3 regions of the Arthrobacter sp. 01N442 genome follow, and region 1 is predicted to be linked to each of the others. Evidence: riboswitches for the same ligand, from Rfam matches in the RefSeq annotation. Region 1 holds a riboswitch; each other region holds the start of a gene.
What was found. Region 1 has a riboswitch for S-adenosylmethionine ahead of metX (homoserine O-acetyltransferase MetX). Riboswitches for the same ligand answer to the same signal wherever they lie in the genome.
Positions count from the first base shown of each region.

Region 2: it holds a riboswitch for S-adenosylmethionine, as region 1 does, so the genes downstream of both, AC1DNC_RS14195 (aminotransferase class V-fold PLP-dependent enzyme) here and metX (homoserine O-acetyltransferase MetX) in region 1, are expected to answer to the same signal.
Region 3: it holds a riboswitch for S-adenosylmethionine, as region 1 does, so the genes downstream of both, AC1DNC_RS07675 (DUF1737 domain-containing protein) here and metX (homoserine O-acetyltransferase MetX) in region 1, are expected to answer to the same signal.

Region 1 is NZ_JBFTRD010000003.1:105,846-111,071, reverse strand. It holds gene AC1DNC_RS06260 (isopenicillin N synthase family dioxygenase) at 1-94, shown strand, start outside; gene AC1DNC_RS06255 (VOC family protein) at 191-829, opposite strand; SAM riboswitch class IV at 1,050-1,165, shown strand; gene AC1DNC_RS06250 (bifunctional o-acetylhomoserine/o-acetylserine sulfhydrylase) at 1,228-2,544, shown strand; SAM riboswitch class IV at 2,604-2,719, shown strand; gene metX (homoserine O-acetyltransferase MetX) at 2,731-3,888, shown strand; gene AC1DNC_RS06240 (MFS transporter) at 4,060-5,226, shown strand, end outside.
Region 2 is NZ_JBFTRD010000006.1:266,972-272,197, reverse strand. It holds gene aroA (3-phosphoshikimate 1-carboxyvinyltransferase) at 1-1,267, shown strand, start outside; gene rsgA (ribosome small subunit-dependent GTPase A) at 1,251-2,366, shown strand; gene hisN (histidinol-phosphatase) at 2,436-3,248, shown strand; SAM riboswitch class IV at 3,338-3,451, shown strand; gene AC1DNC_RS14195 (aminotransferase class V-fold PLP-dependent enzyme) at 3,486-4,907, shown strand; gene AC1DNC_RS14190 (class I SAM-dependent methyltransferase) at 4,979-5,226, shown strand, end outside.
Region 3 is NZ_JBFTRD010000004.1:76,158-81,383, forward strand. It holds gene AC1DNC_RS07660 (glutamate--cysteine ligase 2) at 1-465, shown strand, start outside; gene AC1DNC_RS07665 (O-succinylhomoserine sulfhydrylase) at 462-1,670, opposite strand; gene AC1DNC_RS07670 (rhodanese-like domain-containing protein) at 1,667-2,104, opposite strand; gene AC1DNC_RS07675 (DUF1737 domain-containing protein) at 2,101-2,418, opposite strand; SAM riboswitch class IV at 2,433-2,547, opposite strand; gene AC1DNC_RS07680 (hypothetical protein) at 2,728-3,489, shown strand; gene AC1DNC_RS07685 (aminodeoxychorismate lyase) at 3,498-4,460, opposite strand; gene cls (cardiolipin synthase) at 4,554-5,226, shown strand, end outside.

The DNA of each region.
Region 1 (5,226 bases):
CCTGGAGACCTACGGCGACAACGCCCTGCGCTACCGGCTCCGGGCGCACCCCAACGTCGTCGAGGTCCACCACCCGGACCTGCTCAAGCACTGACCGGCCTGGCCGGCCCAGAAACGAATTCGGCCGCCAGCGGTGGGTGGCATCATTGGCACCCGCTGCTGGCGGCCGAAGTTTTTCGGGGAAGACGCGTCAGATGGTGACGGCTCCGGAATCGGTTTCGAAGGTGACGGACATGATTCCCGGCGTCCCGTGCGGGGCCAGCCAGTGCACGTCCACATCCTCGAGCGGCTTCTCGACGGGTTCGCCCAGCCACTCGGTCACACGCTCGGCCGAGCCCGCGATCGTGAGGGCAGACATCTTCACGCTGCTCGCGTAGGCGTTGGACGGGTGCAGCTCGGGGTCGCCTTCCCACTTCAGCATGTAGGGGACCTGCGGATCCGCGATCAGGCCCAGGATGCCGATCTGCTTCCAGACCAGTTCGCGGCCGTCCGGGAACTTGCGGTTGCCGTTCACGGCCGAGCGGCCCAGCCGCTCCTCGAAGGGTGCCAGGTCGTCAACCTCGACGCACCAGCCCATCCAGCCGCCGCCGGCTGCCGAACGGGCGCGGACTGCCTGCCCGAACGGTGCCTTGTCCGAGGCGGGGTGGTCCAGGACCTCCACGACCTCGAGGTATTTGTGCCCGGCGAGCGGGATAATCATGTTGCGGGTCCCGAACCGGGGGTGTACTCCGCCCTTGACGGCTTCGACTCCGAGGGCGGTCGCAATACGTTCGGTGGTGGCAGCCAAGCCATCCTGTTCACAGGCGTAAGAGACGTGATCCATGCGCATGCCATCATCTTGGCACTTTGTGATGGAGCTCTCAGCTTAGGGTGCCCTAACCGTGGTGGGATGTCATTGTCCGCGGCGATCGGGCGGATCAGCCGGCCGCGCGGGCGCGCTTTCCGGCGGGCTCTCCTTCAGGGGTGGCGTCCGGGGTGCCGGTGCAACGGTCCTTCATTTTTGTCACAAAGCTATCCGGGCGCCGGGGCTGCTTCCTAGACTGAAGCCAGGTCATGAGTGCCAGCACCAAGCCCCGGCTTGCTGGCCGGCAACCCTCCTTGCGCGGTGGGGTGCCCCGGGTGAAGACCTGGCCCTCCGGCGTCCGCCGGGCGGCAAGCGCGGCGCCTGAGCCGTTCCGGTCCCACGGGGCCCGGTGCGGCCTGTGCCCAGTCCTAGGAGCACACCAAATGTCTAACGCCTGGTCCTTTGAAACCCGCCAGATCCACGCCGGCCAGGAGCCGGACTCCGCCACCGGCGCGAGGTCGCTGCCGATCTACCAGACGACGTCGTTCGTCTTTCCCAGCGCCGAAAGCGCCGCCAACCGCTTCGCGCTCGCCGAACTGGCCCCCATCTACACGCGGATCGGCAATCCCACCCAGGATGCGGTGGAACAGCGGATCGCGAGCCTCGAAGGCGGCCTCGGGGCCCTCCTGCTAAGTTCCGGCCAGGCCGCGGAAACCTTCGCGATCCTCAACATCGCCGAAGCCGGGGACCACGTCGTGGCCAGCCCCAGCCTCTACGGCGGGACCTACAACCTGCTGGCCCACACCTTGAAGAAGTTCGGCATCTCCGTGACGTTCGTGGAAGACCCGGACAACCTGAAACAGTGGCGTGAGGCCGTTCAGCCGAACACCAAGCTGTTCTTTGGCGAGGTGGTATCCAACCCCCGCCAGGACGTGCTGGACATCGAAGGCGTCGCGGACGTGGCCCACCGGGCCGGGGTGCCGCTGATCGTGGACAATACCCTCTCCACCCCCTACCTGATCCGGCCGCTCGAGTGGGGCGCTGACATCGTGGTCCACTCGGCCACCAAGTACCTCGGCGGCCACGGTGCCGCGATCGCCGGCGTGATCGTCGACTCCGGGAACTTCGACTTCGGCAAGGACCCGGAGCGCTTCCCCGGCTTCAATACCCCGGATCCCAGCTACAACGGACTGGTCTACGCCCGGGACCTGGGGTCGGACGGGGCGCTGGGCGCGAACCTGTCCTTTATCCTCAAGGCACGGGTCCAGCTGCTGCGCGACCTCGGCTCGGCCGTCTCCCCGTTCAACGCCTTCCTCATCGCCCAGGGCATCGAGACGCTGAGCCTGCGGGTGGAGCGGCATGTCGCCAATGCCCAGCGCGTGGCCGAATGGCTCGAGGCCAGGGACGACGTCGAGTCCGTCGCCTACGCCGGGTTGCCGTCCAGCCCCTGGTACGAGCGCGGCCGCAAGTACGGCCCGAAAGGCACCGGCGCCGTCGTCTCCTTCAACCTGGCCGGGGGAGCGGAAGCCGGCAAGCGTTTCGTTGACGCCCTTGAGCTGCACTCCCATGTGGCGAACATCGGTGACGTGCGCTCGCTGGTGATCCACCCGGCGTCGACTACCCACAGCCAGCTTTCGCCGGAACAGCAGGCGGTAGCCGGCGTACACCCCGGCCTGGTCCGGCTGTCGGTGGGGCTCGAGCACATCGACGACATCATCGCGGACCTCGACGCAGGCTTCCGGGCGGCCAAGAACGGCTGAGGTCACACAGCCGTCACAATCTTCGCGCTTGCGCCGCCGTGTTTCGTAGAATCGAGCCAGGTCATGAGTGCCAGTGACAGCCCCGGCTTGCTGGCCGGCAACCCTCCTTTTGCGGCGGGGTGCCCCGGGTGAAGACCTGGCCTGCCGGTCAGCTGACGGCGGGCAAGCGCGAAGTTAGGTCCTCACATGACGATTGCTGTCACCCGCATGGGTGTACCCGAAAACAAAACCTCCGGCGCCGAACGCACGACGGCGGCCGTTCCCGACGGGACGCTGCAGTGCCTCCCGGTCGGCTCCCTGTCCCTTGAGTCCGGCGCCGTCCTGCCGGAGGTCACCCTCGCCTACGAGACCTGGGGGACCCTCAACGCCGATGCCTCCAACGCGGTGCTGATCGAGCACGCCCTGACCGGTGACACCCACGTCACCCGCGGTGCCGGCGAGGAGCCGGGCTGGTGGGAACAGCTCGCCGGTCCAGGCGCCCCGGTGGACACCGAGAAGTACTTTGTGGTGTCCATCAACATCCTCGGCGGCTGCTACGGGTCCACCGGGCCTTCGACCCCGGCCCCGGACGGCCGGCCCTGGGGCTCACGCTTCCCGCTGGTCACGCTCCGGGACAGCACCGCGGCCGAAGCCAGGCTTGCCGACGCCTTGGGAATCAGCAGCTGGTATGCCGTGCTGGGCGGCTCGCTCGGGGGAGCCCGAGCGCTGGAGTGGGCAGTCAGCTACCCGGAGCGGGTCCGTCGCTGTGCCGTGATTTCCGTCGGCGCGCGCAGCACCGCCGAGCAGATCGCGTTCGCCCAGGCCCAGACACTGGCGATCCGCCAGGACCCGAACTTCAAGGGCGGCGACTACTACGGCGGCCCGGAGCCGGACGCCGGCCTCGCCCTGGCGCGCCGGATCGCCCACATCACCTACCGCTCCGCCGCGGAACTGGACGGCCGCTTTGGACGGAACGCCCAGGCGGCCGAGGCGCCGCTGGAAGCCGGGTCGCTGGCCGGCCGGGGCCGCTACCAGGTCGAGAGCTATCTGGACCACCAGGGCAACAAGCTGGTGCGACGCTTTGACGCCAACAGCTACATCGCCATCACCGAGGCGCTGATGAGCCACGACGTCAGCCGCGGCCGGGGGAGCCTGGAGCAAGCCGTTTCCCTTGCGACCGCGGAGTTCTTCGTGGCGGCCGTCGATTCGGACCGTTTGTATTTTCCGGCCCAGTCCCATGAACTTGCCCGGGCCCTGCCGGGGGAGGTCCCGGTGCACGTGATCGAGGCGCCGATCGGCCACGACGGCTTCCTGACCGAAATCGGCCAGCTCAGTGATCAGCTCCGGGGTGACTTCTTCGCCTAGCAGCGGCCGCCGGGTGTGCATTTTTGCAGACACCCTCTGCGCTATTAGTCGTTGAGCCTGCCGTGAACGACGTCCATACTCGTGGAGAATGACGCCGTGTGTTCCAACTCACACACGCACAGTCAGCCTAATAATCCACGGGGTGTCGAAGGGGACACCGAAGGAGTTCGCATGAGCACGGAAAACGCCGCCGTAAGGCGCGCAGAGGAGCCGGACGTCAAGACGTCCGGGCTGAAGAAGGTAGTAACGGCCTCCATGGCCGGCACGGTGGTGGAGTGGTACGAGTTCTTCCTCTACGCCTCCGCCGCCACCCTGGTCTTTGGCAAGATGTTCTTCCCCAACTCGGGCACGGAGCTGGACGGCATTCTTGCTGCGTTCCTGACCTACGCAGTGGGCTTCGTGGCCCGCCCCATCGGTGGCATCGTCTTCGGCCACTTCGGTGACAAATTCGGCCGCAAGCAGCTGCTGCAGCTGAGCATCATCCTGGTCGGCGTCTCGACCTTCCTGATGGGCTGCCTCCCGAGCTTCCAGCAGATCGGCTACTGGGCGCCGGCCCTGCTGGTCTTCCTGCGCTTCGCCCAGGGCTTCGCCGTCGGCGGCGAATGGGGCGGCGCCGTGCTCCTCGTTGCCGAGCACAGCCCCAGCAAGTCCCGCGGCTTCTGGGCCAGCTGGCCGCAGTCGGCGGTTCCGCTGGGCAACCTCCTCGCCACTGCCGTGCTGTTCGTCCTTTCCTCCACGCTGTCCTCCGCGGACTTCCTCGGCTGGGGCTGGCGCGTCGCCTTCTGGCTCTCCGCCGTGATCGTCGTCGTCGGCTACTACATCCGCACCAAGGTCCAGGACGCCCCGATCTTCCTGGAGGCACAAAAAGAAGTCGTCACGGAAAACAAGAGCTACGGCGTCGCCGAGGTCTTTCGCCGCTACCCCCGCGGCGTCTTCACCGCCATGGGCCTGCGCTTCGCGGAGAACATCCTCTACTACCTCGTGGTCACCTTCTCCATCACCTACCTCAAGACGGTTGTTCACGCCGACACCGCCAAGATCCTGCTCCTGCTGCTCGTGGCGCACGCCATCCACTTCTCCGTGGTTCCGATGGTGGGCCGGCTCTCCGACCGTCTCGGCCGCCGGCCGGTCTACATGGCCGGCGCCGTCCTGGGTGCGACCTGGGGCTTCTTCGCCTTCCCGATGATGGACACCGGCAACGATTTTGTCATCCTCGCCGCGGTCATCATCGGCCTGCTCTTCCATGCACTGATGTACGCCGGGCAGCCCGCCATCATGGCCGAGATGTTCCCGACCCGGATGCGCTACTCCGGTGTCTCGCTCGGCTACCAGGTGACC
Region 2 (5,226 bases), on a different contig from region 1:
TCTGGTTCTGGCCGCCCTCGCGGACGGCCCGTCCAGGCTGCGTGCCCCGCTGCACTCGCGGGACTCGGCCTTGATGATCGAGGCCCTGCGGCAGTTGGGGGCCACCATTACCGAAGTGCCCGGCGACGGCGCCTACGGCCCTGACCTGGCCATCACCCCCATCACGCTCGAGGCTGCCGCCGCGGACACCGCGATCGACTGCGGCCTCGCCGGCACGGTCATGCGCTTCGTCCCGCCGGTTGCCGCGCTGCACCGCGGCCGGACGGTGTTCGACGGCGATCCGCACGCCCGCAAACGGCCGATGGGCACCATTATCGAAGCCCTGACCGGCCTCGGCGTGGCAGTCGGCGCGCCGGACGGCGGACCGGCATCGTCGTTGCCGTTCTCCGTCGAGGGCACGGGCGAAGTCCGCGGCGGCCACCTCGTCATTGACGCCAGCGCCTCATCCCAATTTGTCTCCGCCCTGCTGCTGGCCGGCGCCCGCTTCACCGAGGGACTCCACTTGGAGCACCGCAGCAGCGACGGATCAAACAGGCCGGTGCCGAGCCTTGACCACATCACCATGACGGTGGCCGCGCTGCGCGGCGTCGGCGTGGCGGTCGATGACTCGGTGCCAAACCACTGGGTGGTCTCCCCCGGCCCCATCCGCGCCTTCGACCAGCGGATCGAACAGGACCTCTCCAACGCCGGGCCGTTCCTCGCGGCGGCGCTTGCCACCCGTGGCACCGTACGGATCCCCAACTGGCCGGCCGGGACCACGCAGGTGGGGGATCTCTGGCGCGGCATCCTCGCCAGCATGGGCGCCACCGTGACGCTGGAGGGCGGCACGCTGACCGTGACCGGCGGTCCGGAGATCAAGGGCGGCGACTTCGACGACACCAGCGAGCTCGCTCCCACCGTGGCAGCCCTCTGTGCCCTGGCCGACGGCCCCTCCCGGCTCAGCGGAATCGCCCACCTCCGGGGCCATGAAACGGACCGGCTCGCCGCCCTCGTTGCGGAAATCAACCGCCTCGGCGGCGACGCGGAAGAAACCGAGGACGGACTCATCATTCGGCCGGCGACGCTGCACGGCGGCGTCGTGCGCAGCTACGCGGACCACCGGATGGCCACCGCCGGTGCCATCCTGGGACTTGCCGTCCCCGGGGTCCAGGTCGAGGACATCGACACCACGGCCAAAACCATGCCCGGTTTCCCGCAATTGTGGACGGCCATGCTCGGCCGGACAGGCCCCGCAGACAAGGACGCCGCCGGTGGCACGCAGCACTGATTCCTGGGACGAATCCGACGTCAGGATCCGCCCCAACAAGAAGGGCTCCCGCCCCCGCACCAAGGACAGGCCCAGCTACGACGACGCCGTCACCGGCCGGATCGTCACCGTGGACCGCGGCCGTTACACCGCCGTCGTCGGTGAGGGCACAGCCGACGAACGTAAGATCATCGCGGCCCGGGCCCGGGAGCTGCGACGCAATCCCGTGGTTGCCGGGGACTTCGTCTCCCTCGTCGGGGACGTCAGCGGCGAACCCGACACCTTGGCCAGGCTGGTCAAGATCCAGGACCGCCGGACGCTGTTGCGCCGCAGCGCGGACGACACGGACCCGATCGAGCGCGCCGTCGTCGCCAACGCCGACCAGCTCGTCGTCGTCGTAGCCGCGGCAAACCCGGAACCGCGCACCGGTTTCATCGACCGCGCCCTCGTGGCCGCCTACGACGCCGGCATCGAGCCCCTGCTGCTGGTCACCAAGGCCGACGTCAAGGATCCCGCCGAGCTGCTGGCCAACTACCAGCACCTCGACTTCCCGGTCATCATCTCCAAGACGGCGGATTCGGCCGCCTCAGGCATCGACGCCCGCTCCGACGACGGACTGTCCGCCCGGTTGGACAAGGCCGCGGTCTCGCAGCTGCGAGAGCACCTCGACGGGAAAGTTACCGTCATGCTGGGCCACTCCGGCGTCGGCAAATCCACCATGGTGAACGCCCTCACCGGGGCCGAACGGGCCACGGGCGGCGTCAACGCCGTCACCGGCCGGGGCCGCCACACCTCCTCCTCGGCGCTGGCGTTGAAGGTCAGCGATGCCCCGGCCGGCAGCTGGATTATCGACACCCCGGGCATCCGGTCCTTCGGCCTGGCCCATGTGGACCCGGACCGGATCCTGCGCTCCTTCCCGGACCTGGCACCGGGCACCGACGACTGCGAACGGGGCTGCAAGCACGACGCTACCGCCGTGAACTGCGGAGTGGACGCGTGGGTGCAGGGCGGCCACGCGGGCCCGTCGGGACCGGCGCGCCTTGCCTCCCTGCGCCGGTTGCTCGGCACGGATCCGCGGATGGAAGCGCAGGAAACCAAGGAACTCGGCAGCGTCTCCTAGCAGCGCCCACTAGGCAGGCTGCGACGTGGCCTCCCGGTCCTCGGGGCGTTTTGACGGTAGTTTGGAAGCATGAGCCAACCAGCTTCGAGCTACAACGATGACCTGCGCCTTGCCCATGTACTGGCAGATTCCGTAGATTCCCAGACCATGAGCCGCTTCAAGGCGCTCGACCTTCGGATCGAGACGAAGCCGGACCTCACCCCCGTCACCGACGCGGACAAGTCCGCCGAGGAGGCCATCCGCGGCCAGCTTTCCCGCTCCCGCCCGCGCGACGCCGTCCTCGGCGAAGAGTTCGGCAGCTCCGGCCACGGCTCGCGGCGGTGGATCATCGACCCGATCGACGGCACCAAGAACTTCGTCCGCGGCGTCCCCGTCTGGGCCACCCTGATCGCCCTCGTGGACGAAGGCGAACCTGTGGTCGGCGTCGTCAGCGCCCCTGCCCTGGGCAAGCGCTGGTGGGCCGCTAAAGGCGCCGGCGCGTACATGGGCCGCTCACTGGCCGCCGCCACCCGGCTGAAGGTCTCCAACGTCTCGCGGCTTGAGGATGCGTCCCTCTCCTATTCCAGCCTCGGCGGCTGGAAGCAGCGCGGAAACCTCGACGAGTTCCTCGGCCTTACCGAGGAGGTCTGGCGCACCCGTGCCTACGGCGACTTCTGGTCCTACTGCCTCGTGGCCGAGGGCGCCGTCGACATCGCCTGCGAGCCGGAGCTCAACCTCTACGACATGGCCGCGCTCGTCCCGATTGTGACGGAGGCCGGGGGCCGTTTCACCTCGCTCGAGGGCGAGGACGGCCCCTTCGGCGGCAACGCCCTGGCCACCAACTCGATCCTGCATTCGGAAGTCCTGAAGCGCCTCAACCCCGGCCTCGACGACCTGCTGTAGCCTGGCGCGCCCACGGCAGTCCGTAACACTGCGCTTCACATTCCGGCCTGCCTTTTCGGCGCGGCCGGCCATGTCCTAGGCTCGAAGCAGGTCACGAGTGCCAGCGCTAAACCCCGGTTTGCTGGCCGGCAACCCTCCATTCGCGGCGGGGTGCCCCGGGTGACGACCTGGCCGGTCCGGAGCGGACCCGGCAAGCGCGGATCCCCTGTGAGCGGGGTCCTTTTCGAGCGAGGTCCCATGACGACTGCCACCATCCCCAGCCACAGCCCCTCCCCCGCCGCCGTTGGCGACGCACGTATCGACGCCGCCCGCCAGCCGCTGTCCGCGGTGTCCGGCGCTGAAATCCAGGCCCCACTGATCCAGGGCGGCCAGGTCCGCTACGCCAACCTGGACTACGGAGCCTCGGCCCCGGCACTGTCCGTGGTGTCCGCCTACCTGAACGAGATCCTGCCGTACTACGCCAGCGTGCACCGCGGCGCCGGGTACGCCTCCCAGCTGAGCACCTCAGTGTACGAAAACGCCCGGAACATCGTCCGCGACTTCGTCGGCGGCCGGCCGGACGACTCCGTGATCTTCACCCGGAACACCACCGACTCGCTGAACCTGCTGGCCGGCTGTTTGCCGGCCGACGGCGGCCGGCACACCGGCGAGGTGCTCTACCTCGACATCGAGCATCACGCCAACCTGTTGCCCTGGCAGAACGTCCCGCACCGCAGCGTCGTGGCGGCCCCCACCCTGCGCGGCACCGTGGAGCGGCTGCGGGCGGAACTCGCCCTTGGCGGCGTCAGCCTGCTCGCCGTGACCGGCGCCTCCAACGTCACCGGCGAAATCCTGCCGATCCGCGAACTGGCCGCCCTGGCACACGAATTCGGTGCCCGGATCGCCGTCGACGCGGCCCAGCTCGCCCCGCACCGCCGGATCGACATCGCCGCGGACGACGTCGACTACCTCGCTTTCTCCGGCCACAAGCTCTACGCCCCGTTCGGCGCCGGCGTGCTGGTGGGACGGCCGGACTGGCTGGACGCCGGCACCCCGCATCTGGCCGGCGGCGGCGCCGTACGGGACGCGCGGCTCGACTCCGTCAGCTGGACCACGGGCCCAGCCCGCCACGAGGGCGGCTCCCCCAATGTCCTGGGTGCGGCCGCGCTGGCCCGCGCCAGCCAGGTCATCGAGGCGCTCGACGAGCAGCAGTGGCACGCCCACGAGGACGCCATCCGCTCCTACCTGGTCGAGGGGCTGCAGCTGATCGACGGCGTGAGCGTCCACCACATCTTCGAGGACACCGCCCTGGCGACCGGCCCCGGGACGATCGGCGTCGTCAATTTCTCGGTTGCCGGTTACGACGCCGGACTGGTCGCGGCCTACCTCTCCGCCGAGCACGGCGTCGGCCTGCGCGACGGGCGGTTTTGCGCGCACCCGCTGCTGAAGCGGCTGGGCCTGCCCGCCGGCTCGCTCCGCGCCAGCTTCGGCCTCGGGTCGCGGCTTGAGGATGCCGAGCGGCTGCTCGCCGGAATACGGGAGCTGCGGCACAACGGCCTCGGCTGGGACTATGTCGTGGACGCCGGACGGTGGGTGCCGGCCAACGACACCCGCAGCTACCCGCACTGGGCGCCCAACACGCCTGGCACTGCCGGTGCCGCCCCCTGCACCGCCGACTAGGGGCTCCGGGGTCCAGCCCCGTGCGGTAAATTCGGATGGTACTTACCAAAAGCTGCCGAAGGAGATCGCACGTGGCACGCGGCGGCCCCAAACTCCACCACCACCGGCGGCAGGAGCTCGGACAGAGCTTCCAGGACGGCGGCGAGCACTACGACCGGGTACGGCCCGGCTATCCGGCGGACTCCGCCGACTGGCTGATCCCCGCCGGGGCAAGCGACGCCGCCGACTTGGGCGCAGGCACCGGCAAGTTCACGGCCCTGCTGGTCGAGCGCGGGCTCCGGACCGTGGCCGTGGATCCGTCCCTGGACATGCTCGAGCA
Region 3 (5,226 bases), on a different contig from region 1:
GAGGACGCGGCGCTGATCGCCGTCCTGGTGCGGGCCCTGGTGGAGTCCGCCAGCCGGGAGTGGCGCGACGGCGTGGATCCCGTCCCGGTGCCGACCGTGCTGTTGAAGATGGCCGCGTGGCAGGCCAGCAACTGCGGGCTGCGCGGGAAACTCCTCGACTTCGGCAGCTTCCGGCCCGCTCCGGCCGGCGAGGTGGTCCATGCCCTTGTCGACTTCGTCGCCCCCGTCCTGGCGGAGCAGGGGGAGCTTGAGCTGGCGCGGCGGGGCGTGGATCGGGTGCTGGCCAACGGCACGGGCTCGCAGCTGCAGCGTCAGGCGCTCTGCGCACCGGGGCTGGACACGCCCACCGACGACGCCGGCCTGGCCGCCGTCGTCGCCCATGCCGTCCGGGTCACGATGCTCGGCGCGGACGACGAAGAAGCATCGGAGCAGGCCGCGCTGCTCTCGCCGGTGCGCAGGAGCTAGACCTGCTTGAGTGCCTGTCCGAGGTCTCGGATCAGGTCCTCGACGTCTTCCAGGCCCACCGACAGCCGCACCACCCCGTCGCTCAGCCCGATCGCGGCCCGGCCCTCCGGGCCCATGGCGCGGTGCGTCGTGGTGGCCGGATGGGTGATGAGGGACTTTGAGTCGCCGAGGTTGTTGGAAATGTCGATGATCCGCAGCGCGTCCAGCAGCGCGAAGGCAGCCTCCTTGGCCGAGCGGCCGGGCGAAGGCGAGAGCTCCAGCGTCAGCACAGTGCCGCCGGCCTTCATCTGCTTGGCGGCCAGTTCGTATTGCGGGTGGGACGGCAGCAGCGGGTACTTGACCCAGTTGACCGCGGGCTGGGCCTCCAGCCATTCGGCGAGCCGCAGCGCCGAGGCGGAGGAGTGGTTCACCCGCAGGGCCATCGTCTCCAGGCCCTTGCTCAGCACCCAGGCGTTGAAGGCGGACAGTGCCGGGCCGGTGTGGCGCATGAGCTGCTTGACCGGGCCCTCGATGAATTCGCGGGTACCCAGGATCGCGCCGCCGAGGACCCGGCCCTGGCCGTCGATGTGCTTCGTGCCGGAGTACACGATCACGTCCGCGCCGAGCTCCCCGCAGCGCTGCAGCAGGGGAGTGGCGAAGACGTTGTCCACCACCACGGTCGCACCGGCGGCGTGCGCCAGTTCGCTCACCGCGGCGATGTCCACAATTTCCTGCATGGGGTTCGACGGCGACTCAAAGAACACGGCCGTCGTCGGAACGGCCAGCGCGGACCGCCACTGCTCGAGGTCCGGGCCATCCACGAAGACTGTCTCCACGCCCCAGCGCGGCAGGATTTCGTTGAGGATGACGAAACAGGAGCCGAAGAGCGAGCGGGCCGCGACCACCCGGTCGCCGGCCCCCAGCAAGGCGCCGAGTGCGGTGAACACGGCGGACATGCCCGACGCGGTCGCAAAGCACGCCTCGGTCCCCTCCAGCAGCCGGAGCCTTTCCTGGAACGTTGCCACCGAGGGGTTGCCGTAGCGGGAGTAGACGAACCGCTCGTCCTCGCCGGTGAAGGCGCGCTCGGCTGCGGCGGCGGATTCGTAGACGAAGCCCGAGTTCAGGAAAATCGGCTCGGTGGTCTCCTGGAACCCGGTCCGGTCGAGTCCGCCGCGGACGGCCTGGGTGTCCGGGCTCCAGCCCTGGGCGTCGGGATTGAAGCTCACTTAGTGCTTTCCTGGTTGGTGGGCAGGCCGCGGTTCTTCCAGCCGTTCACGGTCCGGCTGCCCGTTGGTCCGGGTTCACCCTCGAAGCCCTCCAGGACGTTGTAGGCGGTGAAGCCGGCCGCCGTGGCGGCGTTGGCGGCGGCGACCGAGCGGGCGCCGGAACGGCACAGAAAGACGAGCTCGGTGCCCTTCGCCTGTTGCTTCAGTTGTTCGCGCAGTTGCCGCTGGAGTTGCTCCAGGAACTGCGGGTTGGCGGCTCCGCCGGCCAGGCTCCACTGGACGAACAGCGGATCCTGCCGCTTTTCGGTGGCGGCCGCGGTGGCCGGGACACCGATCTGCGCCCATTCCCCCTCGGTGCGGACGTCCACCAGGACGGCGCCCGCCTCCAGCTTGGCCCAGGCTTCCTGCGGGCTCAGGTCTCCGGCGTAGCTCATGCGTGGCCCTCGCCAGCGAACTCCGCCCCGTCCAGCTCGTCCACCGCGTTGGCGACCGCGGCGTCGGCGCTCGCGATCGCGGCCGGCAGCACGAGCGCCTGGGCCACGATCACGGTACTGCCGTTGAACGTCGCGGAGGGGCTCCCGTGCAGCACGTAGCCCTCCGCCAGGGCGGCGGAGACACGCTCACAGAAGCTGCGGTCGTCGGGTCCGGTGAACAGGCGGTAGGCCAGTTTTTCCTCGGCCGGCGCCCCGCCGGCGGGGGACTGGGCGGGGGCTGTGGCGGGCACGGCGGATGCGGATGCGTCGGGCATGACGGATCTCCTTACTTTCACGCTTGCAGCTCGAATGGTCGATATGCCGAGTATTCACCTGAGGCACCCCGCCGCGAAAGGGAGGGTTGCCGACCGGCAAGTCAGGGCTTGGCGCCGGGTCTCATTACTCATTCAAAAACGTAGCACTGACGACGCCGGCCGCCACGGCGGCGTCGTCATGTTAAGTCACGCTCCCGCTGGCATGGCACCTTTCCCGGAGCGGTCCAATGTCGTAGTGTCACCGTTGACGCGCCTCCGGGGAACTGCCGGCGCCCATCCGCGCTCTCACACAATGAATTGGGGATCCACATGTACCTGCGACGCCTCGCGCCGATCGCGCTTTTGATGTCTGCCGCCGTCGCCCTCGCCGGCTGCGGCGGTTCGACCGCCCCGGCCGGGACGTCCCCCGCCGGAACGCCGAGCGCGGCAGCGTCCGCCACCGAGTCGCCGAGCCCGACCCCGACTCCCGAGGCAAGGACGTACACCAGGACGGAGCTGGCTGGAATCGTCGCCGGCCTTCGGGACAGCCAGGACAAGCGGCTGACCGCAATCCCGGCGGCCGAGCTGGAGAAGGGTATCGCCTCGTCCAAGGAAATGATGTCCTCGGTGGTAATCACCCCGAAGGCCTGTGCCGCGGTGGCGGACAGCAACGCCCAGATCCCGGCGGGCAGCACCTACGCCGCCGGTGGGTCGCAGTCGGCCAAGATGCGCGCCGTCACGGCAGTGACCCTTGTGGCAGTCAAGGATCCGGCAGTCCTGGCCAAGAACCTCGAGAGTTCCGCCAAGGTCAGCAAGGAGTGCGCCGACTTCACCATCGAGGTCCAGGGCCAGAAGGTCACGAACAAGACCGTGCCCTTGGACGTGAAGACCAACGCGGACAAGACGTATTCGACCCTGATGGTCCAGACGCTGCCGAACAAGGAGACCATCAGCACCTTGGTGGTCATGGGAGTCACCGGCGGGTTCTCGGCCACGGCTGTCGCCACCGGACCGGATGTCACCAAGACGTCCGCGGCCGAGCTGACCCGGCTGGTCAACGACGCCGTCAGCCTGAGCGGCGCCCGGGGCTAAGCCCCGCTCTACTCGATCGTGGCGAACAGTTCGTTGAGCTCGGACGTGAGCTGCCGCCGCCGTTCGGGGGTGCCGATTTCCTTGCCGTCGATGTGGTTCACCGGCGCGAGGAGCCGGATGCTCGAGATGAGCCAGACGGCGTCGGCGTCGTATAGGTCGTCCGGGACGAGCGGGCCGTAGCCCAGCTCCCACCCGGCGGCCTTGGCCGCGGTGAACAGGGCGCCCTGGGAGGTGCCGGGAAGGATTCCGCTGTCCAGCTGCGGGGTGATCAGCCGGCGCACGGTGCGGACTCCGCCCGCGCCGTCGTCGCTGGTCTCCAGGTGCGCCAGCAGCACGGTCGACGTCGGGCCCTCCAGGACCCGGCCGTCGGCGGAGGTGAAGATGACGTCGTCCGCGCCCTGGTGGTGGGCGTACCGGAGCGCCGCCATGTTGACCGCATAGGACAGGGTCTTGGCGCCCAGCAGCAGCCACGGGGCGCGCTCGCCCACCTCGCTGTCGTAGCCGCGGTCCAGCAGGAGGACGTCGATGCCGGTCTCGCGTTGCCGGCGGCCGGCTTCCGGGGGAGGTGAGGCCTGCACCCAGCACGTCGGCGTGGCGGCGCCCTCGACGCCGCGGCTGGCGAGCAGCTTCACCACGACTTCGTCCGCTTCGCCGTCGCCGCTGGCTTCGGCCGCCTCGCCGCGGTATTCGCTGACTGCGGTCTCGATCGCGCGGCGCCAGGCGTCCTCGGCCGGGATGTCCAGCTCCAGCGCGCGCGCCGAGCCCGCCAGCCGGCTCAGGTGGGCCTGCAGCTTGCGCGGACGCCCCCCGACCACCAGCAACGACTCGAAAATGCCGTCCCCGCGGGTGGCGCCCTGATCGGTGGCCATCAGCTGGGGCTTGGACGAGTCGGCGACGCGGCCGTTCTCAAACGCGGGATCGAGGAAGACCAGCACCGTTGCGCGGGCCGGATCAGAGGCGGGGGTAGTCATGCCTTCAGCTTAGTGCGGGAGTTGACGGGATAGGATTTGACGGTTACCCGTTCCGGAACTGTTCCGCGGGTCTGGAACTTGAGGGGTTCACCTGTGCTGTGGCCATTTTCGCTGACGGATTCGCTTCCGTCCTGGGTGATCCTGATCCTGACCGTCGTCGATCTTGGGATCCGGGTCCTTGCCCTCGGCATCATTCCCGGAAACCGGCGTCCGACCACCGCCATGGCTTGGCTCCTGATCATCTTCTTCGTCCCGGCCGTGGGCCTGGTCCTCTTCCTGCTCTTCGGGAATTTCCGGCTCTCCCGCAAGCGCCGTGCGCAGCAGGACGCGGTGAATACCCGGGTGCGGGCCGGCACGTCCGAGCTGGCCATGGTCGAAAGCCACTATGACGGCCCGGAATGGGTGTCCTCCGCGGCGGAGCTGAACAAGACCCTCGGCTCGCTGCCGATGGTGGACGGCAACCACGTGGAGCTCCTGCCCGGCTACCCGGACTCCATCAAGGCGATGGCGGCCGCCGTGCGCGAAGCCGAGTCCTTTATCAACGCCGAGTTCTACATCCTGAGTTCGGACCACGTCACGGACGACCTGCTCACGGCGATGGAAGAGGCCGCCGAGCGCGGCGTCGAGGTCCGCCTCCTGTTCGACCACCTGGGCACCCTGCGGATCAAGGGCTACAGCAAGCTCATCGCCCGGCTCAAGGCCAGCAAAATCCGCTGGCGGCCCATGCTCCCGCTGCGGCCGGTGCACGGCCAGTGGCGCCGCCCGG